4 regions of the Streptomyces sp. NPDC058758 genome follow, and region 3 is predicted to be linked to each of the others. Evidence: riboswitches for the same ligand, from Rfam matches in the RefSeq annotation. Region 3 holds a riboswitch; each other region holds the start of a gene.
The links. Region 3 has a riboswitch for cobalamin ahead of ACFW6A_RS22740 (ABC transporter substrate-binding protein). Riboswitches for the same ligand answer to the same signal wherever they lie in the genome.
Positions count from the first base shown of each region.

Region 1 (7,418 bases), on a different contig from region 3:
GTTCCGCTCGGGCGTGCGCAGTCCGCCCCGGTTCTCGTAGGAGGTGTCGACGCCCCACTGGCGGAAGTACGTCTCCGGGTCCCGGCTCGCGCCCTCGCCGCCGTCGGTGAGGAACTCGGCGACGTCGAAGCCGATGCCGCCGGCGCCGATGATCGCGACCCGCTCGCCGACGGGGGCGCCGTCGCGGAGCACGTCGAGGTAGCTGAGCACGCTCGGGTGGTCCTGGCCCTCGATGCCGGGGTCGCGGGGGGTGACGCCGGTGGCGACGACGACCTCGTCGTAGCCGTCCAGGTCGGCGGCGGAGACGTGCGTGTCGAGGCGGACGTCGATGCCGTGCTCGGCGAGCTGGACGCGGAAGTAGCGCAGCGTCTCGTCGAACTCCTCCTTGCCCGGCACCCGCTTGGCGACGTTCAGCTGGCCGCCGATCTCGGAGGCGGCGTCGAAGAGGGTGACGGTGTGGCCGCGTTCGGCCGCGGAGACGGCGCAGGAGAGGCCGGCGGGTCCGGCGCCGACGACGGCGATCCGCTTGGCGAGCCGGGTGGGGGAGAGGACCAGCTCGGTCTCGTGGCAGGCCCGGGGGTTGACCAGGCAGGAGGTGATCTTGAGGTTGAAGGTGTGGTCCAGGCAGGCCTGGTTGCAGCCGATGCAGGTGTTGATGGTCTCGGAGCGGCCGGCTGCGGCCTTGTTCACGAAGGCGGGGTCGGCGAGGAAGGGCCGGGCGAGCGAGACGAGGTCGGCGCGGCCGTCGGCCAGGATCTCCTCGGCGACCTCGGGGGTGTTGATGCGGTTGCTGGTGACGAGCGGCACGGACACCGCGCCCATCAGCTTCTTCGTCACCCAGGTGTAGGCGCCGCGCGGCACGGAGGTGGCGATGGTGGGGATGCGGGCCTCGTGCCAGCCGATGCCGGTGTTGATGATCGTGGCGCCGGCCGCCTCGATCTCCTTGGCGAGCGCGACGACCTCCTCCAGGGTGGAGCCGCCGGGGACGAGGTCCAGCATGGAGAGCCGGTAGACGATGATGAAGTCGGTGCCGACCCGCTCGCGGATCCGGCGGACGATCTCCAGCGGGAAGCGGACCCGGTTCTCGTAGGAGCCGCCCCAGCGGTCGGTGCGGTGGTTGGTGGCGGCGGCGATGAACTCGTTGATGAGGTAGCCCTCGGAGCCCATCACCTCGACGCCGTCGTAGCCGGCCTCGCGGGCGAGTTCGGCGCAGCGGGCGTAGTCCTCGACGGTCTGCTCGACCTCGGCGTCGGTCAGCTCGTTGGGCACGAAGGGGCTGATGGGCGCCTGGATCGCGCTCGGCGCCACCAGCGCGGGGTGGTAGGCGTACCGCCCGAAGTGCAGGATCTGCATCGCGATCCGGCCGCCCTCGGCGTGCACGGCGTCGGTGATCAGCCGGTGCTCGGCGGCCTCCTCGGCGGTGGTCAGCTTGGCGCCGCCGTCCCACGGCCGGCCGGCCTCGTTGGGCGCGATGCCGCCGGTGACGATGAGGCCCGCGCCGCCGCGCGCCCGCTCGGCGTAGAAGGCGGCCATCCGCTCGAAGCCGTGCTCGGTCTCCTCCAGGCCGACGTGCATCGAGCCCATGACCACCCGGTTGGGCAGGGTGGTGAAGCCCAGGTCGAGCGGGCTGAGCAGGTGCGGGTACGGGGTCGTGGCGGTCACGGGGCGCCTCCTCGCGCAGGGATCGTCGGATCCTGTTGTAGGCGACCCGAGCACCCTTATGCAACTAGTTGCAGAAGGATCGGGGTGTGATGGTTACTACTCGGTAGAAGCGGGGGTGCGGCGTGCCCGCGCCGAGAGGCGTGAAAGAGACGCTCACGCACGGGTCCGGCGCCTTCGTGGACTTCCGGCACGTCGCCTTCGCCGAGCCGTACGCGCACGCCTTCCGCCGGCCCGACGTCGAACGCTTCCGCCTCCCCGCCCCGTCCGCCGCCGCCGACTGAACGCCGCCGTCCGCCGCCGCCGACTGAACGCCGCCGCCGCCGACGACGACTGAACGCCGCCGCCGCCGCCGACTGAACGCCGCCGCCGCCGACTGAACGCCGCCGCCGCCGACTGAACGCCGCCGCCGTCGGCGGCCCGCCCGCTCAGCCCACCCGGTCCAGCAGCGCGTCCAGGTCCTCCGCCGTCCGCGGCCCCGGCACGCCCTCCGGCAGCAGCCCCCGCGCGTGCAGCAGCCGCCCGACCGACACCGCCCACGGCCTGCGCAGCCGCGCCGCGTCGAGCAGGGCGTCGTCCGCCAGCAGCTCGGCCGCAGGGCCGGTGCGCAGCCCGTCGGGGGAGAGGACGGCGGCCTCGTCGGCCCAGCGCAGCGCCAGGTCCACGTCGTGCGTGGCCATGACCACCGTCGTCCCCGCGGCCCGCAGCCCGTCCAGGGTCTCCAGGAGCCGCTCCTGCCCGTGCGGGTCGAGGCCCGCCGTCGGCTCGTCCATGATCAGGACCCGGGGGCGCATCGCCACCGCCCCCGCGATCGCCGCCCGCTTGCGCTGCCCGTAGGACAGCAGGTGCGTCGGCCGGTCCGCCAGCGCCGTGATGTCCAGCGCCGCCAGCGCCTCCGCCACCCGGAGCCGCACCTCGTCCTCCGGCAGCCCCAGGTTCATCGGCCCGAAGGACACGTCCTGCGCCACCGAGGCGGCGAACAGCTGGTCGTCCGGGTCCTGCACCACCAGCTGCACCGAGGTCCGCAGCCGGGTCAGCCCCTTCCGGTCGTACGCCACCTCCGTCCCGTCCAGGAGCAGCGCCCCGCCGGCGCACCGCAGCCCGCCGCTCAGCAGCCGCAGCAGGGTCGTCTTCCCGCCGCCGTTGCGCCCGAGCAGCGCGACCGCCCGCCCTTCGCGCACGGCGAAGGAGACGTCCGTGAGGACGGCGGGCCCGTCCTCGTACGCGAAACCCGCGCCGACCAGCTCCACGACCGGGTGGGGGGTCGTCATGGCAGAAGCCTTTCCAGTACGAGGGTGAGGGCGACGAGCCCCGCGAGGAGGCCGCCCGTCGCCGCGAGGAAGGGGCGGGAGACGGGCGCCTCGGGCAGCAGGACCCGCAGGGTGCCGTCGTAACCGCGCCCGGCGAGTCCGGTCTGGAGCCGCTGCGCCCGGTCGAAGGCCCGCACGAACGAGGTCGCGCCGAGGCCGGCCATCGAGCGCCACACCGCGGCCCGGGTCGTCGCCCCGAGCCGCGCCGCCTGCGCCTGCCGCACCTTGCCCTGCGCGTCGAGCAGCAGGAACACGATCCGGTACATCACCAGGGCCACGTCCACCACCGGCGCCGGCACCCCGGCCCGCACCAGCCGCGGCAGCACGTCCGACACCGGCGTGGTGAAGGCGAACAGCAGCACGCCCAGCGAGGCCGACGCCGTCCGCAGCAGCAGCTCCCCGGCGTGGACCGGACCGTCCGGCGCCCAGGCCACGGCACCGCCGGACCCGCCCACCGCGAAGAGCAGCGGAACGGCCCCCGTGACGCAGAAGCCCAGCGGGATCCGGAAGGCCCGCCACAGCTGCCGGCCGGGCACGCCGGCCGGACCGAGCAGCACGGCGAGGGTCGCCGCGGCGACCAGGAGCGCCCCCGGCCACGGCGGCAGGCACACCGCGCACAGCGTCAGGCCGAAACCGAGCACGGCCTTCTCCGCCGGATGGCGGCGGCGCCAGCGACTGCTGTGCGCCGCCGCGTCGATCGGCAGCATCGGCGGCTACGCGTCCTTGTCCGCGTCCGGGGCGGCCGCGCCGCCCTCCACACGGGCCGCGGCCCGCTCCTCGCCCTGCCGCCGGCCGCGCCGCAGCCCGAAGTAGTAGGCGAGGAAGCCGGCCCCGAGCGCCGCCTGGAGCGAGAACAGCGCCGACTCGATCTCGCCGGACGGCGGCTCGTACAGGGGCGAGAACCAGGGCTCGTAGTCCGGCTCGATCTCGGTGATCGCGGTCTCGGCCTCCCCGTCGGCACCGGTGAACGGCTCCTCCTTGTGGTCGCCGAGACCGAGCGCCAGCGGCAGCACGGCCAGCGCGGCCACCAGCAGGAGCAGCAGGCCGTTGATCTTCGCGTTCCGGCTGGTCACGCCGCCGCCTCCTCGCGCCGCTCGGCCGCCTTCGGCCGGGCGAGCACGCCCAGCCGCAGCAGCTCCCCCTTGCTGGACTGCGTGAGCAGCCGCATCACCAGGACCGTCAGCAGGCCCTCGCTGACCGCGAGCGGGATCTGCGTCACCGCGAAGATCCCGCCGAACTTCGCGAGCGAGCCCGCCACCCCGCTGCCCGGGTCGGGGAACGCGAGGGCCAGCTGGACGCTGGTCACGCAGTAGGTGGAGAGGTCGGCGACGAACGCGCCGAAGAAGACGCCGACCATGAGCGGCGCCCCGGACCGCCGGAACAGCAGGTACGTCCCGTACCCCGCCCAGGGGCCGACGATCGCCATCGAGAAGGCGTTCGCGCCCAGTGTGGTCAGCCCGCCGTGGGCGAGGAGCAGCGCCTGGAACAGCAGGGTGATCGTGCCGAGCACCGCCATGACCGGCGGCCGGAACAGGATGGCACCCAGCCCCGTGCCCGTCGGGTGGGAGCAACTCCCGGTCACCGACGGCAGTTTGAGCGCGGAGAGGACGAACGTGAAGGCGCCGGAGGCGCCGAGCAGCAGGGTGGACTCGGGGTTGGCGCGCACCTCGCGGGTGAGCGCGCGGACGCCGTGGACGACGAACGGAGCCGATGCGACGCCCCAGGCGGCCGCATGGACGGGGGGCAGATACCCCTCGGCTATATGCATGATCGGGAGACCCTCTCCAGCACCTCGTGGATGGACAACGCGCCCTGGCCGGTCTCCTGGCTGACGGTAGTGACGTCCGACTCCGCCTTCCCACCCCACGACGGTCTCCCGCGGCGGAGCAGTGGCTTCCCCGGAGGGACGGAGCCTGACCTCCCGATCACAGTGGCGAGGGCCGCACCGGTACTGCACCGGTTTCCCGAACACCAAGGCCCTGTGACATTAGTGGGTTGACCTGCTTCATCACAATGCGGGGTCGGTCACTCGCGCTCCGGAGCGCCGCCGGCCCCGGCGGGCCGCCACCGCCGCCACGCCCCCGCTCCGGTGGGCACGTGACGGGACGGACGGGACGGGACGGGACGGAGACCGGATCTCCCGGCGGTCGTACGCCCCCGGGGCCGGGAGGGCCAGGCCGTGCGGTGGCCGCACGTCTCCGGAGCCGGGAAGGTCGGATCGTGCGGTGACCGCATGCCTCCAGGTGGAGGAGGCTGAGGCCGTGCGGCAGTCGTACGCCCCGGGACCGGGAGGCTCAGACCTTGCGGTAGTCGTACGCCTCCGAGGCCGCGGCGGCGACCGCGTCGAGGTCGCCGCCGGCGCTCGCCGTCACCAGGGCGGCCACCGCGCCCTCCACGAAGGGGGCGTCCACGAGCCGCGCCCCCTCCGGGAGTTCGTCGCCCTCGGCGAGGAGCGCCTTCACGGTGAGGACCGCGCTGCCCAGGTCCACCAGGAGGGCCACCCCGGCGCCCGCGTCGACGGCCTCCGCCGCCGCGGCGATCAGCTCGGAGCTCGTACCGAGACCGCCGTCGGGGGCGCCGCCGGCCGCCGCGACCGGCGCGAGGTCCCCGCCGCCCGCGAGCCCGCGGGCCAGCTCCGCGACGGCGCCGGCGACGGCCGCGCTGTGCGAGACCAGGACGATCCCGACCCTGCCGCCGCTCATCCGGCCGCCACCTCCTCCAGGGCGGCGAACAGCAGTGCCGAGGACGTCGCCCCCGGGTCCTGGTGCCCCACCGACCGCTCGCCGAGGTAGCTGGCCCGGCCCTTGCGGGCCCGCAGCGGCACGGTCGCGAGCGCGCCGGCCTCCGCCGCGGACCGCGCGGCGGCGAAGGACTCGCGCAGCGCCTCCACCGCCGGCGTCAGCGCGTCCAGCATCGTCTTGTCGCCCGGCACCGCCCCGCCGAGCTGCCCGACCGCCGCGACCCCGGCGGCCAGCGCGTCCGCCAGCTCCGCCCGCGAGACCTCCCCGGCCTCCCCGAGCGCCTTCCCGGCCCGCCGCAGCAGCGTCCCGTACAGCGGCCCGGAGGCACCGCCCACGGTCGAGATCAGCAGCCGTCCGGCGGTCACGAGGACCGCGCCCGGCGTCGCGGGCGGCTCCTTCGCCAGGGCCTCGGCCACGGCGGCGAACCCGCGCTTGAGATTGGCCCCGTGGTCCGCGTCGCCGATCGCGGAGTCCAGCTCGGTGAGCCGGTCGGCCTCCCGCGCGACCGCCGCCGCCACCGTCTCCATCCACCGGACCGCGAAGGCGGCCCCGTACGCCGTCCCCGTCATCGCCCGCTCACCGGCCCCAGCGCAGGGCGGGGGTCGCCACCGGCGCGTCCCACAGCCGCAGCAGTTCCTCGTCGGCCGCGCACACGGTCACCGAGCAGCCCGCCATGTCGAGCGAGGTCACGTAGTTCCCGACCAGCGTGCGCGCCACCGGCACCCGCCGGGCGTCCAGCACGCGCCGCACCTCCGCGTTGAAGCCGTACAGCTCCAGGAGCGGCGTCCCGCCCATCCCGTTCACCAGCAGCAGCACCGGGTCCGACGGCCGCAGGTCGTCCAGGACGGCGTCGACGGCGACCTCGGCGATCTCCCCGGCGGTCATCATCCCGCGCCGCTCCCGCCCCGGCTCGCCGTGGATCCCGATGCCCAGCTCCAGCTGGCCCGGCGGCAGGTCGAAGGTCGGACCGCCCTTCGCCGGCGTGGAGCAGGCGCTCAGCGCCACGCCGAACGACCGCGACCGCGCGACCACCCGCCGCGCCAGCGCCTCCACCCGCTCCAGCGGCGCGCCCTCGTCCGCCGCCGCCCCGGCCAGCTTCTCCACGAAGAGCGTGGCCCCGGTCCCGCGCCGCCCCGCCGTGTACAGGCTGTCCGTCACGGCCACGTCGTCGTCGACGAGCACCTTGGCGACCTGGATGCCCTCGTCCTCGGCGAGCTCGGCCGCCATCTCGAAGTTCAGCACGTCCCCCGTGTAGTTCTTCACCACGAACAGCACCCCCGCCCCGCTGTCCACGGCGGCAGCGGCCCGCACCACCTGATCGGGCACGGGCGACGTGAAGACCTCCCCGGGGCACGCCCCGTCGAGCATCCCCGGCCCCACGAACCCGGCGTGCAGCGGCTCGTGCCCGGACCCGCCCCCCGAGACCAGCGCCACCTTCCCCGCCACCGGCGCGTCCCGCCGCACCACCACCCGCCGCTCCACGTCCACGACCAACTCGGGATGAGCGGCGGCGAGCCCCCGCAACCCGTCGGCGACGACGGTCTCGGGCACGTTGATCAGCATCCTCACGGGTACCTCCTGGTGGGACTGGCAGCCAAGCTGCTGGGCAGGGTCTTCGCAGGTCAGGATGGGTAAGGCGGATTGTGGATCTTTACGGTCGCCGGTGTGGAGGGGTGGTGCCGCGCGGTACTGCCGCCGAGTCGGCGCC
Region 1 covers NZ_JBHYPS010000024.1:40,771-48,188, reverse strand. The annotation lists gene ACFW6A_RS25160 (NADPH-dependent 2,4-dienoyl-CoA reductase) at 1-1,662, opposite strand, end outside; gene ACFW6A_RS25155 (hypothetical protein) at 1,803-1,943, shown strand; gene ACFW6A_RS25150 (ATP-binding cassette domain-containing protein) at 2,088-2,930, opposite strand; gene cbiQ (cobalt ECF transporter T component CbiQ) at 2,927-3,676, opposite strand; gene ACFW6A_RS25140 (energy-coupling factor ABC transporter substrate-binding protein) at 3,683-4,042, opposite strand; gene ACFW6A_RS25135 (energy-coupling factor ABC transporter permease) at 4,039-4,737, opposite strand; cobalamin riboswitch at 4,766-4,988, opposite strand; gene ACFW6A_RS25130 (PTS fructose transporter subunit IIA) at 5,264-5,671, opposite strand; gene dhaL (dihydroxyacetone kinase subunit DhaL) at 5,668-6,279, opposite strand; gene dhaK (dihydroxyacetone kinase subunit DhaK) at 6,287-7,279, opposite strand.
Region 1: another riboswitch for cobalamin. It lies ahead of ACFW6A_RS25135 (energy-coupling factor ABC transporter permease); the one in region 3 lies ahead of ACFW6A_RS22740 (ABC transporter substrate-binding protein).

Region 2 (7,418 bases), on a different contig from region 3:
GCTCTTCGAGGACATGTTCCCCGCCTGGTTCGCGGGCGTGGCCTTCGCCGCCATCGGCATCGGCGCGCTCGTCCCGGCCGCGATCATGTCGATCGCCGCCGCCAACCTCTTCACGCGGAACATCTACAAGGACTTCATCAAGCCCGGGGCGACCCCCGAGCAGGAGACCAAGGTCTCCAAGCTGGTCTCCCTCCTGGTGAAGGTCGGCGCCCTCGTCTTCGTCCTCACCATGGACAAGACCGTCGCCATCAACTTCCAGCTCCTCGGCGGCATCTGGATCCTCCAGACCTTCCCGGCCCTGGTCGGCGGCCTCTTCACCCGCTGGTTCCACCGCTGGGCGCTGCTCGCCGGCTGGGCGGTCGGCATGCTGTACGGCACGATCGCCGCGTACAACGTGTCGACGCCGAAGCAGGCCCACTTCGCCGGCTCGTCCGCCGAGATCCCCGGCATCGGCGAGATCGGCTACATCGGCCTCACCGCCTTCCTGCTCAACGTCGCGGTGACGGTGGTCCTCACCTTCGTCCTCAAGGCCGTCAAGGCCCCCGAGGGCGTCGACGAGACCTCCCCGTCGGACTACACGGCCGACGCCGGCGACGCCGGTGTCCGCACCGAACTGCCGAAGGTCGGCGCCGGCTCCCACTGAGCCGCCGGCAGGCACGCGGACGAGGGCCCGGGGCGGCGGAAAACCCCGGGCCCTCGCCGTGTCCGCCGGGCAGACTGCCGGGCATGGACTTCACGATCAGGGCCGTACGGCCGGAGGAGTACGAGGAGGTGGGCGAGCTGACCGCCCGTGCCTACCTCGACGACGGGCACCTCACCTTCGGCGAGGACGACGACTACCTGCCGGTGATGAAGGACGTCGCCCGGCGGGCCGCCGAGGCGGAGGTGCTGGTCGCCTCGGACCAGGACGGGGCGCTGCTCGGCGCGGTCACCTTCACGGCGGGCGGCGGCGCGTGGGCGGACATCGCCGTCCCGGGCGAGGCCGAGTTCCGGCTGCTCGCCGTGGCGCACGCGGCGCGCGGCCGGGGCGTCGGCGAGGCGCTGGTACGGGCCTGCGTGGACCGGGCCCGGGCCCTCGACGGGTGCGCGCGGCTGGTGCTCTCCACCCAGGACCGGATGACGACCGCCCACCGGATCTACGGGCGGCTGGGCTTCGCGCGGCTGCCCGAGCGGGACTGGAGCCCGGTGCCGGGCCTGTCCCCGCTGCTCGCCTTCACCCTGGAACTCTGAGCCCCCGCCCCCGTCTCCTGTCCGTCTCACACCCGCGAGGGACACAACATATGGGGGGTGCCGTGATCGGCGCCCCCCACATGTATGCTCGTGCTCGCTGTCGCCGCAGGGGAATCCGGTGCGAATCCGGAACTGTCCCGCAACGGTGTACTTCGTGCGCTTTCGCCACGAAGGGAGTCCGAGGACCTGCCGACGGTGCGCCCGGTCCGTCCGTTCCGGGTGCCGAAGACGTCCGGGCCTCGCGGAATGGGCCGGTGGACGCGGACGCATCCGCGCGTGCGGCTGTCCGTCCGCCCCCTCCCCCGCCGTGGCCCCGGGCCGAGCGAGGGAGAGCCCCCACGTGACCATCGCGCCTGCGGGTCCGTCAGCCGCCGAGGCCGCCGCGAGCGAGAGCGACGGCCCCGGGACCGTACTGCTGCGGACCCTGACCGACCTCACCGCCGACCTCACCGACACCGACCCCGGACGGGTCGCCGCCGCCGCGCTGCGCGGCCGGCACGCCGGTTCGGACGAGGCGGAGCTGCGCGAACTGGCCACCGAGGCCGCGGCCGGGCTCATCTCCGAGGACCCCGCCTACTCCCGGCTCGCCGCCCGCCTCCTGACCCTGACCATCGCCGACGAGGCGGTCTCGCAGGGCGCGGTCTCCTTCTCCGCCTCCGTCGCCACCGGCCACCGCGAGGGCCTGATCGCCGACCGCACCGCGGCCTTCACGGCCCTGCACGCGGACCGGCTCGACGCGCTGGTCGACCCGGCCGCCGACGACCGCTTCGGCTACTTCGGCCTGCGGACGCTCTACTCCCGCTACCTGCTGCGCCACCCGATCACCCGCAAGGTGATCGAGACCCCGCAGCACTTCATGCTCCGCGTCGCCGCCGGCCTCGCCGAGGACGACTCGACGCGCGCGCTCGACGAGGTCGCGGCGCTGTACGGGCTGATGAGCCGGCTCGACTACCTGCCCTCCTCCCCCACGCTCTTCAACTCCGGCACCCGCCACCCGCAGATGTCCTCCTGCTACCTGCTGGACTCCCCGCAGGACGAGCTGGACTCGATCTACGACCGCTACCACCAGGTGGCGCGGCTGTCGAAGCACGCGGGCGGCATCGGCCTGTCGTACTCCCGGATCCGCTCGCGCGGTTCGCTGATCCGCGGCACCAACGGGCACTCCAACGGCATCGTGCCATTCCTCAAGACGCTGGACGCCTCGGTCGCCGCCGTGAACCAGGGCGGCCGCCGCAAGGGCGCCGCCGCCGTCTACCTGGAGACCTGGCACGCGGACATCGAGGAGTTCCTGGAGCTCCGCGACAACACCGGCGAGGACGCCCGCCGCACCCACAACCTGAACCTCGCCCACTGGATCCCGGACGAGTTCATGCGCCGGGTCGACGCCGACGCCGAGTGGTCGCTCTTCTCCCCCGCCGACGTGCCCGAGCTGGTCGACCTGTGGGGCGAGGAGTTCGACGCGGCCTACCGCGCCGCCGAGGCGAAGGGCCTGGCCCGCCGGACCATGCCGGCCCGCGACCTGTACGGCCGGATGATGCGGACGCTGGCGCAGACCGGCAACGGCTGGATGACCTTCAAGGACGCCTCGAACCGCACGGCCAACCAGACCGCCGAGCCCGGCACGGTCGTCCACTCCTCCAACCTGTGCACCGAGATCATCGAGGTCACGAACGACGGCGAGACCGCCGTCTGCAACCTCGGCTCGGTCAACCTCGGCGCGTTCGTGGCCGACGGCGACATCGACTGGGAGCGGCTCGACGCGACCGTCCGCACCGCCGTCACCTTCCTCGACCGGGTCGTCGACATCAACTTCTACCCGACCGAGCAGGCCGGCCGCTCCAACGCGAAGTGGCGGCCGGTGGGCCTGGGCGCGATGGGCCTCCAGGACGTCTTCTTCAAGCTGCGGCTGCCCTTCGACTCGGCTGAGGCGCGGGCGCTCTCCACCCGGATCGCCGAGCGGATCATGCTCGCCGCGTACGAGGCGTCCGCCGACCTCGCCGAGCGCAGCGGCCCGCTGCCGGCCTGGGAGCAGACCCGTACCGCCCGGGGCGTGCTGCACCCCGACCACTACGGCGTCGAGCTGAACTGGCCGGAGCGCTGGGCGGCGCTGCGCGAGCGGATCGCGTCGACCGGCATGCGCAACAGCCTCCTCCTCGCCATCGCGCCGACCGCGACGATCGCCTCGATCGCCGGCGTCTACGAGTGCATCGAGCCGCAGGTCTCCAACCTCTTCAAGCGCGAGACGCTCTCCGGCGAGTTCCTCCAGGTCAACTCGTACCTGGTCGACGAGCTGAAGCGGCTCGGCGTGTGGGACGCGCAGACCCGCGAGGCGCTGCGCGACGCCAACGGCTCGGTGGCCGGCTTCGGCTGGGTCCCCGCCGAGGTGCGCGAGCTGTACCGCACGGCCTGGGAGATCCCGCAGCGCGGCCTCATCGACATGGCGGCCGCCCGCACCCCCTTCCTGGACCAGTCGCAGTCGCTGAACCTGTTCATGGAGACGCCGACGATCGGCAAGCTGTCGTCGATGTACGCGTACGCCTGGAAGCAGGGCCTGAAGACGACGTACTACCTGCGCTCCCGCCCGGCGACCCGGATCGCCCGCGCGGCCCGGGCGTCGACGACGGCCGCCGCCCCCCTCCCCGTCCAGCAGGCGGCCACCGACGCCGACGCGATCGCCTGCTCCCTGGAAAACCCCGAGTCCTGCGAGGCCTGCCAGTAATGAGCTCCACCGAGAACAAGAACCTCCTCGACCCGGGCTTCGAGCTCACCCTCCGCCCGATGCGCTACCCGGACTTCTACGAGCGCTACCGGGACGCCATCAAGAACACCTGGACCGTCGAGGAGGTCGACCTCCACTCGGACGTCGCCGACCTCGCCAGGCTCACCCCCGGCGAGCAGCACATGATCGGCCGGCTGGTCGCGTTCTTCGCGACGGGCGACTCGATCGTGGCCAACAACCTGGTGCTGACGCTCTACAAGCACATCAACTCCCCGGAGGCGCGGCTCTACCTGAGCCGCCAGCTCTTCGAGGAGGCCGTCCACGTCCAGTTCTACCTGACCCTCCTGGACACCTACCTCCCCGACCCGGACGACCGGGCGGCCGCGTTCGCCGCCGTCGAGAACATCCCCTCCATCCGCGAGAAGGCGCAGTTCTGCTTCACGTGGATGGACTCGGTGGAGAAGATCGACCGCCTGGAGACGCAGGCGGACCGCCGTCGCTTCCTGCTCAACCTGATCTGCTTCGCCGCCTGCATCGAGGGCCTCTTCTTCTACGGCGCCTTCGCGTACGTCTACTGGTTCCGCTCCCGCGGCCTGCTGCACGGCCTGGCGACCGGCACCAACTGGGTGTTCCGCGACGAGACCATGCACATGAACTTCGCCTTCGAGGTCGTGGACACGGTCCGCAAGGAGGAGCCGGAGCTCTTCGACGACGCCCTCCGGCAGCAGGTCACGGACATGCTGAAGGAGGCCGTCGAGGCGGAGCTCCAGTTCGGCCGCGACCTGTGCGGCGACGGTCTGCCGGGCATGAACACCGAGTCGATGCGCGCGTACCTCCAGTGCGTCGCCGACCAGCGCCTGGTCCGCCTCGGCTTCCCGCCGGTCTACGGCTCCGAGAACCCCTTCGGCTTCATGGAGCTCCAGGGCGTCCAGGAACTGACCAACTTCTTCGAGCGCCGCCCGTCCGCCTACCAGGTGGCGGTCGAGGGCACGGTCGACCTGGACGAGGACTTCTAGTCCGTCCGGACACGCGAGAGGGCCCCGCGCTCGTGGAGCGCGGGGCCCTTCGGCGTGCGTGCGGGGCGCGTCAGTCGTTGGGGACGACCGGGTAGCGCGGGGTGCCCTCTTCCATCTGGCGCAGGGCGTCCTTGCGGTCGCGCTTGGAGAGCTTGTCGATGTAGAGGAAGCCGTAGAGGTGGTCCGTCTCGTGCTGGAGGCAGCGGGCGAAGTAGCCGGTGCCGCGGACCTTGATGGGGTTGCCGAGGAGGTCCTGGCCGTGGACCTCGGCGAAGTCCGGGCGGGCCAGCTCCGCGTAGGCGGTGGGGACCGAGAGGCAGCCCTCGTTGGAGTCGTCGAGGTGGCGGCGGTCGGCCGGCAGCTCCTGGAGCACCGGGTTGACCACGTGGCCGGTGTGGCGGACGCCCTCGTCGTCGGGGCAGTCGTAGACGAAGACCTTGAGGCCGACGCCGATCTGGTTGGCGGCGAGGCCGACGCCCTCGGCGGTCTTCTGGCTGGCGAACATGTCGTCGACCAGGGCGGCCAGTTCGGGGCCGAACTCGGTGACGTCCTCGCACTCGTGGTGCAGCACCGGGTTGCCGACGACCGTGATGGGCCGGGAGGTGCCCCGCTCGCGGTGCGCGAGCTCACGCTCCTCGCACTGCTCCGTGTCCACGATGTAGCCGTCGTCGTCCAGGGCGTAGCCCGTGAAGATCCGCTCGCCCGACTCCTGCTGCGCCATGTGCCGCCGCGCCTTCCTGAAAACCCGATTCCGTCGGGGACAGCCTACGGGGCCGGGGCGGAAGGCTCAGCAGACCTCTTCGAGATCGCGCCATTCGCGGCTGTCCGGGCTGTCCGCGACCCAGCCGTCGAGGAGCCCGCGCACCAGGTCCGCCGGGGCGGCGATGCCGCACTCGCGCTCGGGGACCCACAGCTCGCCGGGCGAGCGGTGGCCGAGCGGTCCGGGGTGGCCGGGCTCGCTGTGGTCGTGCGGGTCGACGTGGTCGCCCTCGCCCTCGGCGCTGGGCATGGTCGACTCGGAGCAGGCCCGGCACAGGAGCCGTACCGACGAGGACCAGTCCTCGGCGGCGAAGCCCGCCTCGGCGGCGAGCTGCTCCAGGGCGTCCCGGTCGTCCTCGGTGGCGGCCTCCAGGAGGACCACCCAGGTGGGGACGGGCGACGGCGCCCACAGCTCGATCTCGTCGAAGACCGGGTAGGAGGGGCCGGCGCTGGTGGTGCGCTCGCCGTTCGGCACGCCGTCGTGGAGGACGACCTCGCCCCAGCGCCGTCCGGAGGACGGCAGGGGGATGGAGAGGACCTCGATGCGGGCCGGGTCGAGCCTGCGGCCCCACACCACCTCGGCCTCGCCCTCCGGCGAGAGCCGCACGGCGGCGCTGCCCAGCTCCATGCCGGCCGGCTCACCGGTGGCGGAGGAGGCGCCGGGGACCTTCAGGCCGTAGGCCTGCCAGGCGCGGCGGGCCAGCGGCCAGTCCTGGAGCGCGGTGGCGGCGATGCCGACGTTCCACCAGTCGGGGGCGCCGGTCTCCTTGTCGAGCAGGGCCACGGCGCGCAGTCCGGCGGCGCGGGCCTGCTCCCAGTCGTGCCGGAACTTGTGCAGCAGCGCCAGGTTGAACCAGGACTCGGAGAGCCAGGGCTCCAGATCGGCCGCCCGGGTGAGCAGCGCGCCCGCGTCCTCGTACCGTCCGTCGCCGATCAGCGTGAACGCCCGGTCGGTGGCCTGCCGCCACGAGGCGGAGGGCCGATGCCGTACCTTCCCGAAGATCCTCACGATTCCCGCCTGCCGGTCGCTTCACCCTCTTGTTCGCATCCAACCATGCCGGGTCGGACGCGCGCTCATTACCCATGGGTTACCCCGTGGGGACCGAGGTCACCCCCGGGACCGTGCCGCGGGCCAGGACTCGGGCCAGACAGGCGACGACCTCCGGGTGGTAGTCCCGGGCGGTGCCGAGCCGGAGGGTCTCCAGGGCCTCCAGGGCGGCGCCCGCGCCCTCCCCCGCCAGGTCGTCGTAGGCGTTCACGGCGCGGACGATCCGGGCCGCCGTGGGCTGCTCGCGGTACGGGTCGGACTGCCGCTCGACGACGTGGGCGACGGCCGCGGGAACGCCCGTCAGCCGGACCACCTCGCCGCCGAGGAGGGCGATCCGGCGCTGCTCCTCGGCGGGCAGGAGCGCGGTGGCGCCGCCGGCGACGGGGTCGACGAGGGAGAGCTGTCCGATGTCGTGCATGAGCGCCGCGTACTCCAGGACGGTCAGCTCGGCGCCGCCGAGGCCCAGCTCGCGGCCGACGGCGGTGGAGAGGGCGGCGACCCTGCGGGCGTGGCCGGGCGGGGTGCAGCCGGCGATCTCGGTCGCCCGGGCGAGGGAGGCGATGGTCTGCCGGTTGACGGTGCGGACGGCCGCGTAGCGCCGGTACGACACCTGGGTGAGCAGCAGGGGCACGGCGAGGACGGGCAG
Region 2 covers NZ_JBHYPS010000005.1:33,568-40,985, reverse strand. The annotation lists gene mctP (monocarboxylate uptake permease MctP) at 1-643, shown strand, start outside; gene ACFW6A_RS08450 (GNAT family N-acetyltransferase) at 727-1,230, shown strand; cobalamin riboswitch at 1,281-1,439, shown strand; gene ACFW6A_RS08445 (ribonucleoside-diphosphate reductase subunit alpha) at 1,571-3,949, shown strand; gene ACFW6A_RS08440 (ribonucleotide-diphosphate reductase subunit beta) at 3,949-4,965, shown strand; gene def (peptide deformylase) at 5,036-5,686, opposite strand; gene ACFW6A_RS08430 (hypothetical protein) at 5,753-6,733, opposite strand; gene ACFW6A_RS08425 (HD-GYP domain-containing protein) at 6,813-7,418, opposite strand, start outside.
Region 2: another riboswitch for cobalamin. It lies ahead of ACFW6A_RS08445 (ribonucleoside-diphosphate reductase subunit alpha); the one in region 3 lies ahead of ACFW6A_RS22740 (ABC transporter substrate-binding protein).

Region 3 (7,418 bases):
GCCGGTGACGATCCGGCCGGCCTCCAGGACGTAGAGCCGGTCGCAGTGGGCGGCGGCGAGGTTGAGGTCGTGCAGGGCCAGCAGGTTGGTGGTGCCCAGGGCGCGGACCAGGGCGAGGACGTCGATCTGGTGGCGGATGTCCAGGTGGTTGGTGGGTTCGTCGAGGACGAGGAGTTCGGGTTCCTGGACGAGGGCGCGGGCGACGAGGGCGCGCTGGCGTTCGCCGCCGGAGAGGGTGGGGCAGGCGCGGCCGGCGAGGGCCGTGAGGCCGACGCGGGCGAGGGCGGCGTCGGCGCGGGCCAGGTCGTCGGCGGTGTCGCCCTCCCAGAAGCGCTTGTGCGGGGAGCGGCCGAGGGCGACGAGTTCGCGGACGGTGAGGTCGACGTCGGCGGCGGAGTCCTGGGGGACGGTGGCGACCCGGCGGGCGCGCTCCCTGGGGGTGAGCCGGGTGAGGTCGGTGCCGTCGAGGAGGGCGCGGCCCGAGGTGGCGGCGAGGGTGCCGTAGACGCAGCGCAGGAGGGTGGTCTTGCCGCTGCCGTTGGGGCCGATGAGGCCGACGGTCTCGCCGGGGCGGGCGGTGAGGTCGGCGGCGCGGAGCCGGTGCCCGTACGAGAGGCCCTCGATGCTCAGGCCGGTCACGGGGCGGCTCCTTCGGGGCGGCGGCGCATCAGCCAGAGGAAGAAGGGTCCGCCGGTGAGGGCGGTGAGGACGCCGACGGGGATGTCCTGGGGCGCGGCGAGGGTGCGGGCGCCGAGGTCGGCCACGACGAGGGCGACGGCGCCGCCGAGCGCGGCGACGGGGAGCAGTCCGCGGTGCGGGGCGCCGACGGCGAGGCGGGCGGCGTGCGGGGCCATGAGGCCGACGAAGCCGACGGCGCCGCTGGCGGCGACCATGACGGCGGTGACGAGGGAGGCGAGGACGAAGACGGCGGCGCGGAAGCGGCCGGCGTCCAGGCCGAGGGCGGTGGCGTCCTGCTCGCCGGTGAGGAGGAGGTCGAGGGGGCGGGCGAGGGCGAGGAGGGCGCCGGTGCCGAGGGCGAGGACGGCGGCGGGGAGCGCGAGGTTGTCCCAGCGGGCGGAGCCGAGCCCGCCGAGGGACCAGTGGAGGGCCTCCTGGAAGTGCTCGGGGCGGCCGGCGGTGACGAGGAGGAGGGTGGTGAGGGCGGACAGGACGTAGGAGACGGCGACGCCGGCGAGGACGAGCCGGGGGCCGGTCATGGTGGAGCCCTGGCGGGCGAGTCCGTGGACGAGGACGAGGGCGAGGAGGGAGCCGGCGAAGGCGCCGGCGGGCAGGGCGAGGGCGGTGGACGCCCCGATGCCGAGGACGATGACGAGGACGGCGCCGGTGGAGGCGCCGGAGGAGATCCCGAGCAGGAAGGGGTCGGCGAGCCGGTTGCGGACGAGCGTCTGGAGCACGGTGCCGACGACGGCGAGCCCGGCGCCGACGACGGCGCCGAGGAGGACCCGGGGCAGCCGCACGTCGAGGACGATCGTGCGGTACGGGGAGGGGGCGGCGCGGCCGGTGAGCGCGTCGAGGACCTGGCCGGGCGGGATCCGTACGGAGCCGAGCGCGAGGGAGGCGAGGGCGGCGGCGGCGAGCGCGGCGAGGAGCCCGGCGAGGACGGTGGCGCGGCGGAGCCGGCCGGGTCCGGGCCCGCCGGGCGCGGCGGCCGGGGCGTCCGGGCGGGTGGCGGCGGCCGGGGCGGGGGTCATCGGGCGGCGGCCGGGTGGAGCTGGGCGGCGAGCTTGTCGACGGCGGCGGGGACGCGGACGCCGAGGACGGTGTCGGAGAGGGGGAGGACGACGAAGCGGCGGTTCCTGATGGCGGGGACGTCCTTCAGGGCGGGGTCGTCGAGGAGGCGGCGCTTCTTCTGTTCGACGGTGGTGGCGCCGTAGTCGTAGAGGAGGACGACCTCGGGCTTGCGGGCGACGACCTGTTCCCAGGTGGCGTCGCCGAAGGGCTTGGCGAGGTCGGCGAAGACGTTGCGGCCGCCGGCGCGGGTGATGAGGTCGTTGCCGATGCCGGTGCCGCCGGCGGTGAAGGCGGTCCTGTCGCCGCTGTCGTAGACGAAGACGGAGACGGGCTCGACGCCCCGGAGGCGTGCGGAGGTGGCGGCGAGGGAGGCGCGGGCGCCCTCCGTCCACGTCGCGGCGCGGTCGGGGACGCCGAAGGTGCGGCCGACCTCGGTGACCTCGCGGTAGAGGTCGTCGACGGAGACGGGTCCGTCGGCGCAGTACTCGCCGTTGAGGCGGCTGGCGATGCCGGCCTCCGCCAGGTCGTCGCGGGCGCGTCCGGCCTTGGCGTCGAAGGCGCTGGTGTAGCCGCCGTAGACGAAGTCGGGGTTCGCGGCGAGGAGGGCCTCCTTGGAGGGGTACTCCTTCGCGAGGACGGGGACGGAGTCGTAGGCCTGGCGGTAGGCGGGGAGGACGGCGTCGTCGAGGTAGGCGGTGCCGACGAGGGACTTCTCCAGGCCGAGGGCGAGCAGCACCTCGGTGACGTGCTGGTTCATGGTGACGGCGCGCTTCGGCGGGGCCTGGTACGTGGTCGTCACGCCGCAGTTGGCGACGGTGTACGGGAAGCCGGGCGCGGGTTGCGCGGCGGTGCCGGCGGGCGCCGGGGCGGCGCAGGCGGCGAGCAGCGGGAGCAGGGCGAGCGCGGACGGCAGCGTGCGGCGCCGGGTCATGGCGGAGCCTCCTCCGGGGATTTCCACGTCCCCGATCGGCGGTGAGAAGGCGGCAGGTCAGTTCCTGGCTGGCGGCCCCCGGGGAGGGGGCCGGTCACAGTGGCGGGACCGCGCCGGGTTCGCACCGGCTTCCTGGGTCCTGCCGCCCTGAAAGGTCGCGGTCAGACTAGCGGTACGGCTACGCGTACGCCTCGACGACCTCGACGTCCTCCTCGGTCACGACGCCGTCGACGATCGCGTACGAGCGGAACTGGAAGTCGCCGGCGCCGTCGGTGTCGGCGGTGGAGACGAGGACGTAGTGGGCGCCGGGCTCGTTGGCGTAGGTGATGTCGGTGCGGGAGGGGTACGCCTCGGTCGCCGTGTGCGAGTGGTAGATGATCACGGGCTCCTCGTCCCGGTCGTCCATCTCGCGGTAGAGCTTGAGGAGGTCGGCGGAGTCGAACTCGTAGAAGGTGGGCGAGCGGGCGGCGTTGAGCATCGGGATGAACCGCTCGGGGCGGCCCGTGCCGACCGGCCCCGCGACCACGCCGCAGGCCTCGTCGGGGTGGTCCGCCCGGGCGTGTTCCACGATCCGGTCGTACAGGTCTCGGGTGAGGGTCAGCATGCCGACAGGATAAGCAGACGGGCCGTTCCGTACCGAGGAGTGGTACGGAACGGCCCGGATGCCGGACGCGACCCTTGTTACGAGCGCTTGGCGAAGGCGGCGCCCTCGGGGTTGCGGGCCTTGAGCACCAGGTAGGCGACGCCGAGGAGGAGGCCCCAGACCGGGGCGCCGTAGAGGGCGACGCGGTTGTCCTGGTCCATGCCCATGGTGACGACGACCAGGCCGATGAAGCCGAGGGCGAAGACGCTGGCCCAGATGCCGCCGGGGGCCTTGAAGGAGGACTGCGGCAGCTCGCCGCGGTCGGCCTTGCGGCGGTAGCGGATCTGGCAGACGAGGATCATGATCCAGGCCCACATGCCGGAGATGGTGGCGAAGGAGACGACGTAGTTGAAGGCGTCGCCGGGCCACTGGTAGTTGATCCAGACGCCGACCGTCATCAGGGCGGCGGAGAAGGTGGTGCCGATCAGCGGGGTGCCGCTCTTCGTCAGCCGGGTGAAGACCTTCGGGCCCTGGCCGTTGAGCGCGAGGTCGCGCAGCATGCGGCCGGTGGAGTACATGCCCGAGTTGCAGGAGGACAGGGCGGCGGTCAGGACGACGAAGTTGACGATCGCGGCACCGGCCTGGAAGCCCATCTCCTCGAAGGCGGCGACGAACGGCGAGACGCCCGGCTTGAAGTGGGTCCACGGGACGACCGACAGGATCATGATGAGCGCGCCGACGTAGAAGACGGCGATGCGCCACGGCACGGTGTTGATGGCCTTGGGCAGGACGGTCTTCGGGTCCTTCGACTCGCCGGCGGTGACGCCGACCAGCTCGACCGCGAGGAAGGCGAACATGACCATCTGGAGGGTCATGAGGGTGGAGGCGATGCCGTCCTCGCCGGCGAAGAAGCCGCCGAGGTCCCACAGGTGGGTGATCGAGGCGGTGTCGCCGGCGTCGGAGAAGCCGAGGGTGAGGATGCCGGCGCAGATCAGGATCATGCCGACGATGGCGGTGACCTTGACCATGGAGAACCAGAACTCCAGCTCGCCGAAGAGCTTCACGGAGATCAGGTTGGCGCCGTACAGGACGAGCGTGAAGACGAGGGCGGACAGCCACTGCGGGATGTCCCACCAGTACGTCATGTAGGTGGCCGCGGCGGTGACCTCGGTGATGCCGGTGACGACCCAGAAGAGCCAGTACGTCCAGCCGGTGACGAAGCCCGCGAAGGGGCCGACGAACTCCCGCGCGTACTCCGAGAAGGAGCCGGAGACGGGGCGGTACATGAGGAGTTCGCCGAGCGCCCGCATGATGAAGAAGATGACGAGGCCCGCGAGGGCGTACGCGAGGATCAGGCTGGGGCCCGCCTTGGAGATGCCCTTGCCCGCCCCGAGGAAGAGGCCGGTGCCGATGGCGCCGCCGATGGCGATCATCTGGATCTGACGGGCGCCGAGTGCCCGGTGGTACCCCTCGCCCTGGGCGGAGTCCGCGGCCTCATTGCCGTCGTGCTGCTTGTCGACCCGCACTGAGGTCATGGTGGTGCGCCTTTCTCCATGCTGATCCGCGCGACCGCTGCTGCGTCTGCTGCGGATCAGATCCTGATCCCCCCGGATGTGGATGGAGTGCTACCGGCGGTCAGCCGGCCCGAGCGCCCTCGGGAACAGGGGTGGCGTGCCCGAGTGGTCGTGAAGATTTATCACGGGGTGGGGGGTGATCGACGGAGTTGAGTGTGGCGCGCACCACAAAAATGGGGGTGCAAAAAGGACTCAAGACGGCAAAGCGCCCGCCCTGATAACGAGTTCGTTATCCGGATTTGAGCGTCCGCTGAGCGAACGCCCTGCCGCGTCCCGCACTCAGGACATCAGCGTCCCGACCAGTGACTCCTGGAGCGCGCCGAGCCAGAGGTAGGCCATCACCATCGGCTTGCGCGGGTCGCTGTCCGGCAGCCGGTAGAGCCGCTCGCTCTCCTCGTCCTCGGTGATCTCCAGCCGCGTGGCGATGGTCAGCCGCAGGTCGTTGAGGGTGCCGAGCCAGGCCCGGGACTCGTCGGGGGTCAGCTTCAGGAGCACGGACTCCTCGGGCCCCCCGGGGACCAGCCCGTCCAGGGCGCGCACCACGGCGAGGGCGTCCTCGCGCTTGCGGGCCCGCAGGTCGTTCTCGGTGAAGCGGCGGAAGTCGGCCGCGGCGGCCCGCAGCTCCTCGGTGTCGTCCCCGTACGCGTCGGGGAAGAGCCGGCGCAGGGCGGGGTCGGAGGGCGGCTTGCTGGGGCCCTCGGCGAAGAGGGCGGCGAGCGGGTCGGCGTCCGCGCCGGGCTCGTCGCCCGGGCCGATCAGCTCCAGGAGCTGGACGGCCAGGGAGCGCAGGATGGAGACCTCGACCTCGTCGAGCCCGACGGCCGCTCCGCCGCCGGGCACGGCCTCGAAGTGGCCGGCCATCAGCCGCGGTCCTGGGTGAGGGTCGCCCACAGTCCGTAGCCGTGCATCGCCTGCACGTCCCGTTCCATCTCCTCGCGGGTGCCGCTGGAGACCACCGCGCGGCCCTTGTTGTGCACGTCGAGCATCAGCTTGTGCGCCTTGTCCTTGGAGTAGCCGAAATACGCCTGGAAGACGTAGGTGACATAGCTCATCAGGTTCACCGGGTCGTTGTGGACGAGGGTGACCCAGGGGACGTCGGGCTCGACGACCGCGGAGACCTCCTCGGCCGACTCGGTCCGTTCGATCTCGATAGGCGCGATGCTCACTTACCCCATGCTGCCACCCGGGGCCCCCCGTCGCACAAACGGGCCGCCCGGGGGCGCCGTCGAACAGGGTATTCGTCAAACTGACGAATACTGCGCTAGCATCGGTCCCATGAACGCTGCGGACCTTGGGCTCCCGGTGGACGTGCCGTCGACCGCGCTCTTCACCGACCAGTACGAGCTCACCATGCTCCAGGCGGCCCTCCGGGCCGGCACCGCCGACCGGCACTCCGTCTTCGAGGTCTTCACCCGGAGGCTGCCCGAGGGGCGGCGCTACGGCGTCCTCGCGGGCGTCGGCCGGGTCCTGGACGCCGTCGAGAACTTCCGTTTCGACCCGGCCGTCCTCGGCTTCCTGCGCGAGCGGGAGATCGTCGACGAGCCGACCCTGGAGTGGCTGGCGCGCTACCGCTTCTCCGGCGACATCTGGGGCTACCCCGAGGGCGAGGTGTACTTCCCCGGCTCCCCCGTCCTGCGCGTCGAGGGCTCCTTCGCCGAGTGCGTGCTCCTGGAGACGGTGATCCTCTCGATCCTCAACCACGACTCGGCCATCGCCGCCGCGGCCTCCCGCATGTCGGCCGCGGCCGGCGGGCGCCGGCTCATCGAGATGGGCGCCCGGCGCACCCACGAGCTGGCCGCCGTGGCCTCCTCCCGGGCCGCCTACGTCGGCGGCTTCGACTCCACCTCCGACCTCGCCGCCGGCTTCCGCTACGGCATCCCCACCGTCGGCACCTCCGCCCACGCCTTCACCCTGCTCCACGACACCGAGCGGGACGCCTTCCGGGCCCAGGTCGACAGCCTGGGCCGGGGCACCACCCTCCTCGTCGACACCTACGACGTGGCCGAGGCGGTCCGCACCGCCGTCGAGATCGCCGGGCCCGAGCTGGGCGCCGTCCGCATCGACTCCGGCGACCTGCTGCTCGTCGCCCACCGGGTCCGCCAGCAGCTCGACGAGCTGGGCGCCCGGGACACCCGGATCGTGGTCACCTCGGACCTGGACGAGTACGCCATCGCCTCGCTGGCCGCCGCGCCCGTCGACGCGTACGGGGTGGGCACCCAGCTGGTCACCGGCAGCGGTCACCCGACCTGCTCGATGGTCTACAAGCTGGTCGCCCGCGCCGCCTCGGCCGACCCGAAGGCGCCGCTGGTGCCGGTGGCGAAGAAGTCGCTGGGCGGCAAGGCGTCCGTCGGCGGCCGCAAGTGGGCGGCGCGCCGCAAGGACGCCGACGGAGTCGCCGCGGCCGAGGTGATCGGCACCGGCCAGGTCCCGGACGCGCTCGCCGCCGACCAGCTCCTGGTCGAGCTGGTCAAGGGCGGCGAGGTGGTGGCCCGGGAGCCGCTGGAGGCGGCCCGCACCCGGCACATCGCGGCCCGCGCCGGGCTGCCGATGTCGGCCATCCAGCTGTCGCGCGGCGAGC
Region 3 covers NZ_JBHYPS010000020.1:34,189-41,606, forward strand. The annotation lists gene ACFW6A_RS22730 (ABC transporter ATP-binding protein) at 1-639, opposite strand, end outside; gene ACFW6A_RS22735 (FecCD family ABC transporter permease) at 636-1,712, opposite strand; gene ACFW6A_RS22740 (ABC transporter substrate-binding protein) at 1,709-2,683, opposite strand; cobalamin riboswitch at 2,721-2,869, opposite strand; gene ACFW6A_RS22745 (M67 family metallopeptidase) at 2,862-3,287, opposite strand; gene ACFW6A_RS22750 (amino acid permease) at 3,365-4,801, opposite strand; gene ACFW6A_RS22755 (DUF2017 domain-containing protein) at 5,120-5,701, opposite strand; gene clpS (ATP-dependent Clp protease adapter ClpS) at 5,701-6,006, opposite strand; gene ACFW6A_RS22765 (nicotinate phosphoribosyltransferase) at 6,116-7,418, shown strand, end outside.

Region 4 (7,418 bases), on a different contig from region 3:
GCCGCACGCCCCCGCCGCCCGCACCGGCTTCTACGGCCTCGGCTGGAACGTGGCTTACGACGACGCCGGCCGCCTCCGGCTCTCCCACACCGGCGCGTTCGCCGAGGGCGCGCACACCAACGTGACGATGCTGCCCGGCGAGGGCCTCGGCATCGTCGTCCTCACCAACACCTCGCCGGTCGGCGTCGCCGACGCCGTCGCCCTCGACTTCTTCGACCTCGCGGAGACCGGGAAGATCAGCCGGGACTGGATCCCGCTGGTCGACGCGGTCTACCGGCAGCAGGAGGACGAGGGCCGCTCGGACACCGACTACGCCCGCCCGCCGTCCGGCGCCGCGCCCGCGAAGGACGCCGACGCCTACACCGGCGCGTACCGCAGCGCCTACTACGGCCGCGCGGAGGTCGTGGCCGGCGAGGACGGCGCCCTCACCCTCCGGCTGGGACCGGAACCGCAGGAGTACCGCCTCGCGCACTACGACGGCGACGTGTTCAGCTTCGAGACCCGCGGCGAGAACGCCGTCGGCCGCACCGGCGTCACCTTCGCCGCGGACGGGAAGTCCTTCACCGTCGAGTACCTGGACGGCGAAGGACTCGGCACCTTCACCCGGAACTAGGCCGTCAGCCGTACCGCCTCGGGGTCCAGGCGATCGTGCGGCCGTCGCCCCGCTCGACCGCCCGCGTCTGCGAGGAGCCGACGAGCAGCAGGGTCCGCATGTCGACCTCGGACGGGTCCAGGGTCTTGAGGGTGAGGACGCGCACCGACTGCTCCGGGCCGCCGACGTCACGGGCGACGACCACCGGGGTGTCGGGCGAGCGGAGCTCCAGGAGGAGGTCGCGGGCGGCGGCCACCTGGTGGGTGCGGGACTTCGAGCCGGGGTTGTAGAGGGCGAGCACGAGGTCGGCCCCGGCGGCGGCGCGCAGCCGGTCCGCGATGACCTCCCAGGGCTTGAGCCGGTCGGAGAGCGAGATCGTGGCGTAGTCGTGGCCGAGCGGGGCGCCCGCGGCGGCGGCGGCCGCGTTGGCGGCGGTCACCCCCGGGAGGACCCGTACGGGCACGTCCGCGTACTCCGGCTCGCAGGCGACCTCCAGGACGGCGGTGGCCATGGCGAAGACGCCCGGGTCGCCGCCGGAGACGACCGCGACCCGGTGCCCGCGGCGGGCCAGGTCGAGGGCGAACTCGGCGCGCTCCGACTCGACCTTGTTGTCGGAGCCGTGCCGGATCTGGCCGGGGCGCAGCACCGGCACCCGGTCGAGGTAGGTGGTGTAGCCGACGAGCACGTCGGCGTTGACGAGGGCGCCGCGCGACTCGGGGGTCAGCCAGGGGGCGCCGGCGGGGCCGGTGCCGACGACGGTGACCTCGCCGCGTTCCCGTACGGGATTGGCCCGGTCGATGCGGGAGGGGAGCACGGCGACGGAGAAGTAAGGGACCGTCTCCGGGTCCACGTCGGCGAGGCGGTCGGTGCGCTCGCCGGCCATGAAGGCGCGCTCCACGTACCGGGCGTCCTCCAGCCGGCCGGACCGCTCCAGGGCGCGCCGCACGGTCGGGAAGGTGCGGCCGAGCTTCATCACGACCGCCGAGTCGGTGCCCGCGAGGCGGGCCGCGAGCTCGTCCTCCGGCAGGGTGCCGGGGATGATCGTCAGGACCTCCTCGGCCTCGCACAGCGGCTCGCCGAGCCGGGCGGCGGCCGCGCTGACGGAGGTGACGCCGGGGATGACGGTGGTGTCGTACCGGTCGGCGAGCCGCTTGTGCATGTGCTGGTAGGAGCCGTAGAAGAGCGGGTCGCCCTCGGCGAGGACGGCGACCGTGCGGCCCGCGTCGAGGTGGGCGGCGAGCCGGGCCGCGGCCTCCTCGTAGAAGTCGTCGAGCGCGCCCCGGTAGCCGCCGGGGTGGTCGGTGGTCTCCACGGTGAGCGGGTACATCAGCCGCTCCTCGATGTGGTCCTCGCGCAGGTGCCCGGCGGCGATGGAGCGCGCTATCGAGCGGCCGTGGCGGGCCGAGTGGTAGGCGATCACGTCGGCCTCGGCGATGGCCTTCACGGCGGCGAGGGTGAGGAGGTGCGGGTCGCCGGGGCCGAGCCCGACGCCGTACAGCTTTCCGGTCGGGGTGCTCATGCCTGGATCTCCGGTTCGTGCGCGAGGGCGTTGAGGGCGGCGGCGGTCATGGCGCTGCCGCCGCGCCGGCCGCGGACCACCAGGTAGTCGAGGCCGAGGCCGTTGGCGGCGAGGGCGTCCTTGGACTCGGCGGCGCCGATGAAGCCGACGGGGATGCCGAGGACGGCGGCCGGCTTCGGCGCGCCCTTCGCGATCATCTCCAGGAGGTGGAAGAGGGCGGTGGGGGCGTTGCCGATGGCGACGACGGAGCCTTCGAGGCGGTCCCGCCACAGTTCGAGGGCGGCGGCGGAGCGGGTGGTGCCCAGCTCGGCGGCGAGGGCGGGGACGGCCGGGTCGGAGAGCGCGCACAGCACGTCGTTGTCGGCGGGCAGCCGCTTGCGGGTGACGCCGGAGGCGACCATCTGCGCGTCGCAGAGGATCGGGGCGCCGGCCCGGAGCGCGGCGCGGGCGCGCGCGACGACCCCGGGGGAGTACGCGATGTCCCGGACGAGGTCCGTCATGCCGCAGGCGTGGATCATGCGGACGGCGACCGTGGCGACGTCGTCGGGCATCCCCGAGAGGTCCGCCTCGGCGCGGATCGTGGCGAAGGAGCGGCGGTAGATCTCGGCGCCGTCTTTCTCGTACTCGTACATCCTCAGCTCTTTCTCGTACGGGCCGCCGCCACGGCTTCGGCCAGGGCGGTGCGGGGGACGGGCGCGCCGTCCAGCAGATAGGTGCCGGAGTCCCGGGCGGTGACCTCGATCCAGGTGCCGTGCGGATGGCCGCAGCGGCGCTCGCAGCCGGAGTAGTGCACGGGCAGCGGGCCGCCGGGGGCGCGCGCCGCGTCGGCCCGGACGTCGGCGAGGGACTTGGCGCAGCCGGGCAGGCCGGTGCAGGCGGTGACGCCGGCGCCGGGGGCGTCCGGGTCGGTGATCAGGCCGGCCGTCGCCAGCGCGGGGAGCGCGGACCCGTCGGTGCCGACGGCGACCACCCCGCGCCACGGCGTGAGCCGCAGCTCGGCGGCTCCGTCGGCGAGCGCCCGCAGCCGGCCGGCGGTGAGCCGGCCGAGCGGGGCGAGGACGTGCAGGGCGCGGTCGCCGAGCGGGCCGGGCGCGGGCGGCGGGGTCCCCGGGGAGGAGAACGGGGGTACGGGCTCCGCGGCGATCGCCGCCCGGGCCAGGGCGCCGGCCCAGTCCGGGAGGTGCCCGGGCGGAAGCTCGCGCGGGCGCCAGGCGCCGGTGCCCGCGGCTCCGGCGGCGTCCAGGAAGGCGAGGGCGCAGGCGAGCGCGGCCCGGGCGGCGTCGGCGGCGGGCAGCCGGAAGGTCCCGGAGCCGGTCTCCAGGAGGGCGGCGCCGTCCGGGGCTGCGATCAAGGTCACATCGCCGCCGAGTCCGGCGACGTCGCCGCGGCCGTCGTCGAGGACGAAGAGGAAGCGGCCGGAGAGGGCCGCCGCGCGGGGTTCGGCGCAGAGCGCCGCGTCCAGGGCGCGGGCCCACAACTGCACGTCGGCGTGGCCGAGTCCGTCGAGTCCCGCGGCGGGGGAGGCGATGACGTTCCGGACCCGTTCGTGGGTGGGGGAGGGCAGCAGGCCGGCGTCGTCGAGGAGGGCGGCGAGGCGGGCGTCGCAGCCGTCGCGGAGCCCGCGCAGCTCGGCGTTGCCGCGCGAGGTGACGGAGAGGCTGCCGTCGCCCAGGCCCTCGGCGGCGTCGGCCAGCACCAGTGCCTGACGCTGCGTCAAGAGTCCTGCGGGCAGGCGGAGTCGGGCGAGGAAACCGTCGGCGGCGGCGTGCAGCCGGAGCGCCCCCGGGCACGCGTCGCCACGGTCCCGTATGCGAGGTTCGCCCGGTTCGGGCGGGGTGGGCGGGGTCGGCGGCATGGCGGCGAGCATACCCACGGGAAACCGGGCGGCCACCGAGTGTGATCCGGCCGACTCCCCGGCCCCCTCCGGCCCGCCGACGCCAGGATCTACTATGCAGATCGGCATGGGGTCCCAGGACCCCGGGGAGGAAGCCCGGTGAGAATCCGGCGCGGTCCCGCCACTGTGAGCCCGAGCCGGCGACGGCCCGGGTGAGTCAGGAACTCCCCGCCGACCACGACCACCCGGGGCGCGGAAACCCCGAGGAAGGGCCTGAGCCTCGCCATGCTCCTGCTGCTGTCGCACTCCGACACCGACCTGCTCAGCGCCCGTGCGGCCGGGGGGCCGGTGGAGTACCGCTTCGCCAACCCCTCCCGGCTCCCGCTCGGCGACCTCCCCGGCCTCCTCGACGGCGCCGACCTGGTCCTGGTCCGCCTCCTCGGCGGCGTCCGCTCCTGGCAGGAGGGCCTCGACGCGGTCCTCGCCACCGGAAAGCCGGTCGTCGTCCTCAGCGGCGAACAGGCCCCCGACGCCCAGCTGATGGCCGCCTCCACCGTGCCGGTCGGCGTCGCCACCGAGGCGCACGCCTACCTCGCCCACGGCGGCCCCGCCAACCTGGAGCAGCTGGCCCGCTTCCTCTCCGACACGGTGCTGCTCACCGGCCACGGCTTCGAGGCCCCGGCCGCCGCCCCCACCTGGGGCCCGCTGGAGCGCACCGCGAAGGCCACGGACGGCCCGACGGTCGCCGTGCTCTACTACCGCGCCCACCACATGAGCGGGAACACCGCCTTCGTCGGCGCCCTCTGCGACGCCATCGAGGACGCCGGGGCCCGCGCCCTGCCGCTGTACGTGGCGTCCCTGCGGGCCCCCGAGGAGGAGCTCCTCGCCGTGCTGCGCGGCGCCGACGCCGTCGTCACCACCGTCCTCGCCGCCGGCGGCACCAAGCCGGCCGCCGCGCAGGCCGGCGGGGACGAGGAGGCGTGGGACGCGGGGGCGCTCGCCGCACTCGACGTGCCCGTCCTCCAGGCCCTCTGCCTCACCGGCTCCCGCGCCGCCTGGGAGGAGAACGACGAGGGCCTGTCGCCGCTCGACGCCGCCAGCCAGGTCGCCGTGCCCGAGTTCGACGGGCGTCTCATCACCGTCCCGTTCTCCTTCAAGGAGATCGACGCCGACGGCCTGCCCGCCTACGTCGCCGACGCCGAGCGCGCCGCCCGCGTCGCCGGCATCGCCGTCCGCCACGCCCGCCTGCGGCACATCCCGAACGCCGAGAAGAAGCTCGCCCTCGTCCTCTCCGCGTACCCGACGAAGCACTCCCGCATCGGCAACGCCGTCGGCCTCGACACCCCCGCCTCCGCCGTCGCCCTGCTGCGCCGCCTGATCGCCGAGGGCTACGACTTCGGCCCGGCCGAGGACCTCCCCGGCCTGGTCTCCGGCGACGGCGACGAGCTGATCTACGCCCTCATCGAGGCCGGCGGCCACGACCAGGACTGGCTCACCGAGGAGCAGCTGGCGAAGAACCCGGTCCGCATCCCGGCCGCCGACTACAAGCGCTGGTACGCCGAACTCCCGGCCGAGCTGCGCGAGAAGGTGGAGGAGCACTGGGGCCCGGCGCCCGGCGAGATGTTCCTCGACCGGTCCCGCAACCCCGAGGGCGACATCGTCCTCGCGGCGCTCCGCCGCGGGAACCTGCTCGTCCTCATCCAGCCGCCGCGCGGCTTCGGCGAGAACCCGATCGCGATCTACCACGACCCCGACCTCCCGCCATCGCACCACTACCTGGCCGCCTACCGCTGGATCGCGGCCCGCGCCGAGGACGGCGGCTTCGGCGCCGACGCCATGGTGCACCTCGGCAAGCACGGCAACCTGGAGTGGCTGCCCGGCAAGAACGCCGGCCTGTCCGCCGCCTGCGGCCCCGACGCCGCCCTCGGCGACCTGCCGCTCGTCTACCCGTTCCTCGTCAACGACCCCGGCGAGGGCACCCAGGCCAAGCGCCGCGTCCACGCCACCCTCGTCGACCACCTCGTGCCGCCGATGGCCCGCGCCGACTCCTACGGAGACATCGCGCGCCTGGAGCAGCTCCTCGACGAGTACGCGCAGATCTCCTCCATGGACCCGGCGAAGCTGCCCGCGATCCGCGCCCAGATCTGGACCCTGATCCAGGCCGCCAGGCTCGACCACGACCTCGGCCTCCAGGAACGCCCGGAGGACGACGGCTTCGACGACTTCCTGCTGCACGTCGACGGCTGGCTGTGCGAGGTCAAGGACGCCCAGATCCGCGACGGCCTGCACGTCCTCGGCGGCGCCCCGGAGGGCGAGGCCCGGGTCAACCTGGTCCTGTCCGTCCTGCGCGCCCGCCAGATCTGGGGCGGCACCCAGGCACTGCCCGGTCTGCGCGAGGCCCTCGGCCTGGACGAGTCCGCCGCGACCCGCACCTCCGCCGACGAGGCGGAGGCGAAGGCCCGCGAGCTGGTCGAGGCCATGGAGGCCGCCGGCTGGTCCGCGGACGCCGTTCCGGCGGTCGCCGCCGCGCACGGACCGGACGTCCGGGCCGTGCTCCGCTTCGCCTGCGAGCAGGTCGTGCCGCGCCTGGCCGCCACCACCGACGAGCTGACGCACGCCGTGCACGCCCTGAACGGCGGCTTCGTCCCCGCCGGCCCGTCCGGTTCCCCGCTCCGCGGCCTGGTCAACGTGCTGCCGACGGGCCGGAACTTCTACTCCGTCGACCCCAAGGCCGTGCCGTCCCGGCTCGCCTGGGAGACCGGCCAGGCCCTCGCCGACTCCCTCCTGGAGCGCTACCGCGCGGACAACGGCGCGTGGCCCACCTCCGTCGGCCTCTCCCTGTGGGGCACCAGCGCGATGCGCACCGCCGGCGACGACGTCGCCGAGGCGCTGGCCCTGCTCGGCGTCCGCCCGCTGTGGGACGAGGCGTCCCGCCGCGTCAACGGCCTGGAGCCGATCCCGCTCGCCGAGCTGGGCCGCCCGCGCGTCGACGTCACCCTGCGCATCTCCGGCTTCTTCCGGGACGCGTTCCCGCACGTCATCGGCCTCCTCGACGACGCCGTCCGGCTGGTCGCCGGCCTCGAGGAGCCGGACGCGGAGAACTACGTCCGCGCCCACACCCGGGCCGACCTCGCCGAGCACGGCGACGAACGCCGCGCCACCACCCGCATCTTCGGCTCCCGCCCCGGCACCTACGGCGCCGGCATCCTCCAGCTGATCGACTCGCGGGACTGGCGCACCGACGCCGACCTCGCCGAGGTGTACACGGTGTGGGGCGGGTACGCGTACGGGCGCGGGCTCGAAGGGCGCCCGGCGCGCGCCGAGATGGAGACGGCGTACAAGCGGATCGCGGTCGCGGCGAAGAACACCGACACCCGCGAGCACGACATCGCCGACTCGGACGACTACTTCCAGTACCACGGCGGCATGGTGGCGACCGTCCGCGCGCTGCGCGGCACCGCCCCCGAGGCGTA
Region 4 covers NZ_JBHYPS010000002.1:388,513-395,930, forward strand. The annotation lists gene ACFW6A_RS04620 (serine hydrolase) at 1-613, shown strand, start outside; gene ACFW6A_RS04625 (precorrin-2 C(20)-methyltransferase) at 618-2,111, opposite strand; gene ACFW6A_RS04630 (precorrin-8X methylmutase) at 2,108-2,743, opposite strand; gene ACFW6A_RS04635 (cobalamin biosynthesis protein CobG) at 2,746-3,978, opposite strand; cobalamin riboswitch at 4,058-4,192, shown strand; gene cobN (cobaltochelatase subunit CobN) at 4,231-7,418, shown strand, end outside.
Region 4: another riboswitch for cobalamin. It lies ahead of cobN (cobaltochelatase subunit CobN); the one in region 3 lies ahead of ACFW6A_RS22740 (ABC transporter substrate-binding protein).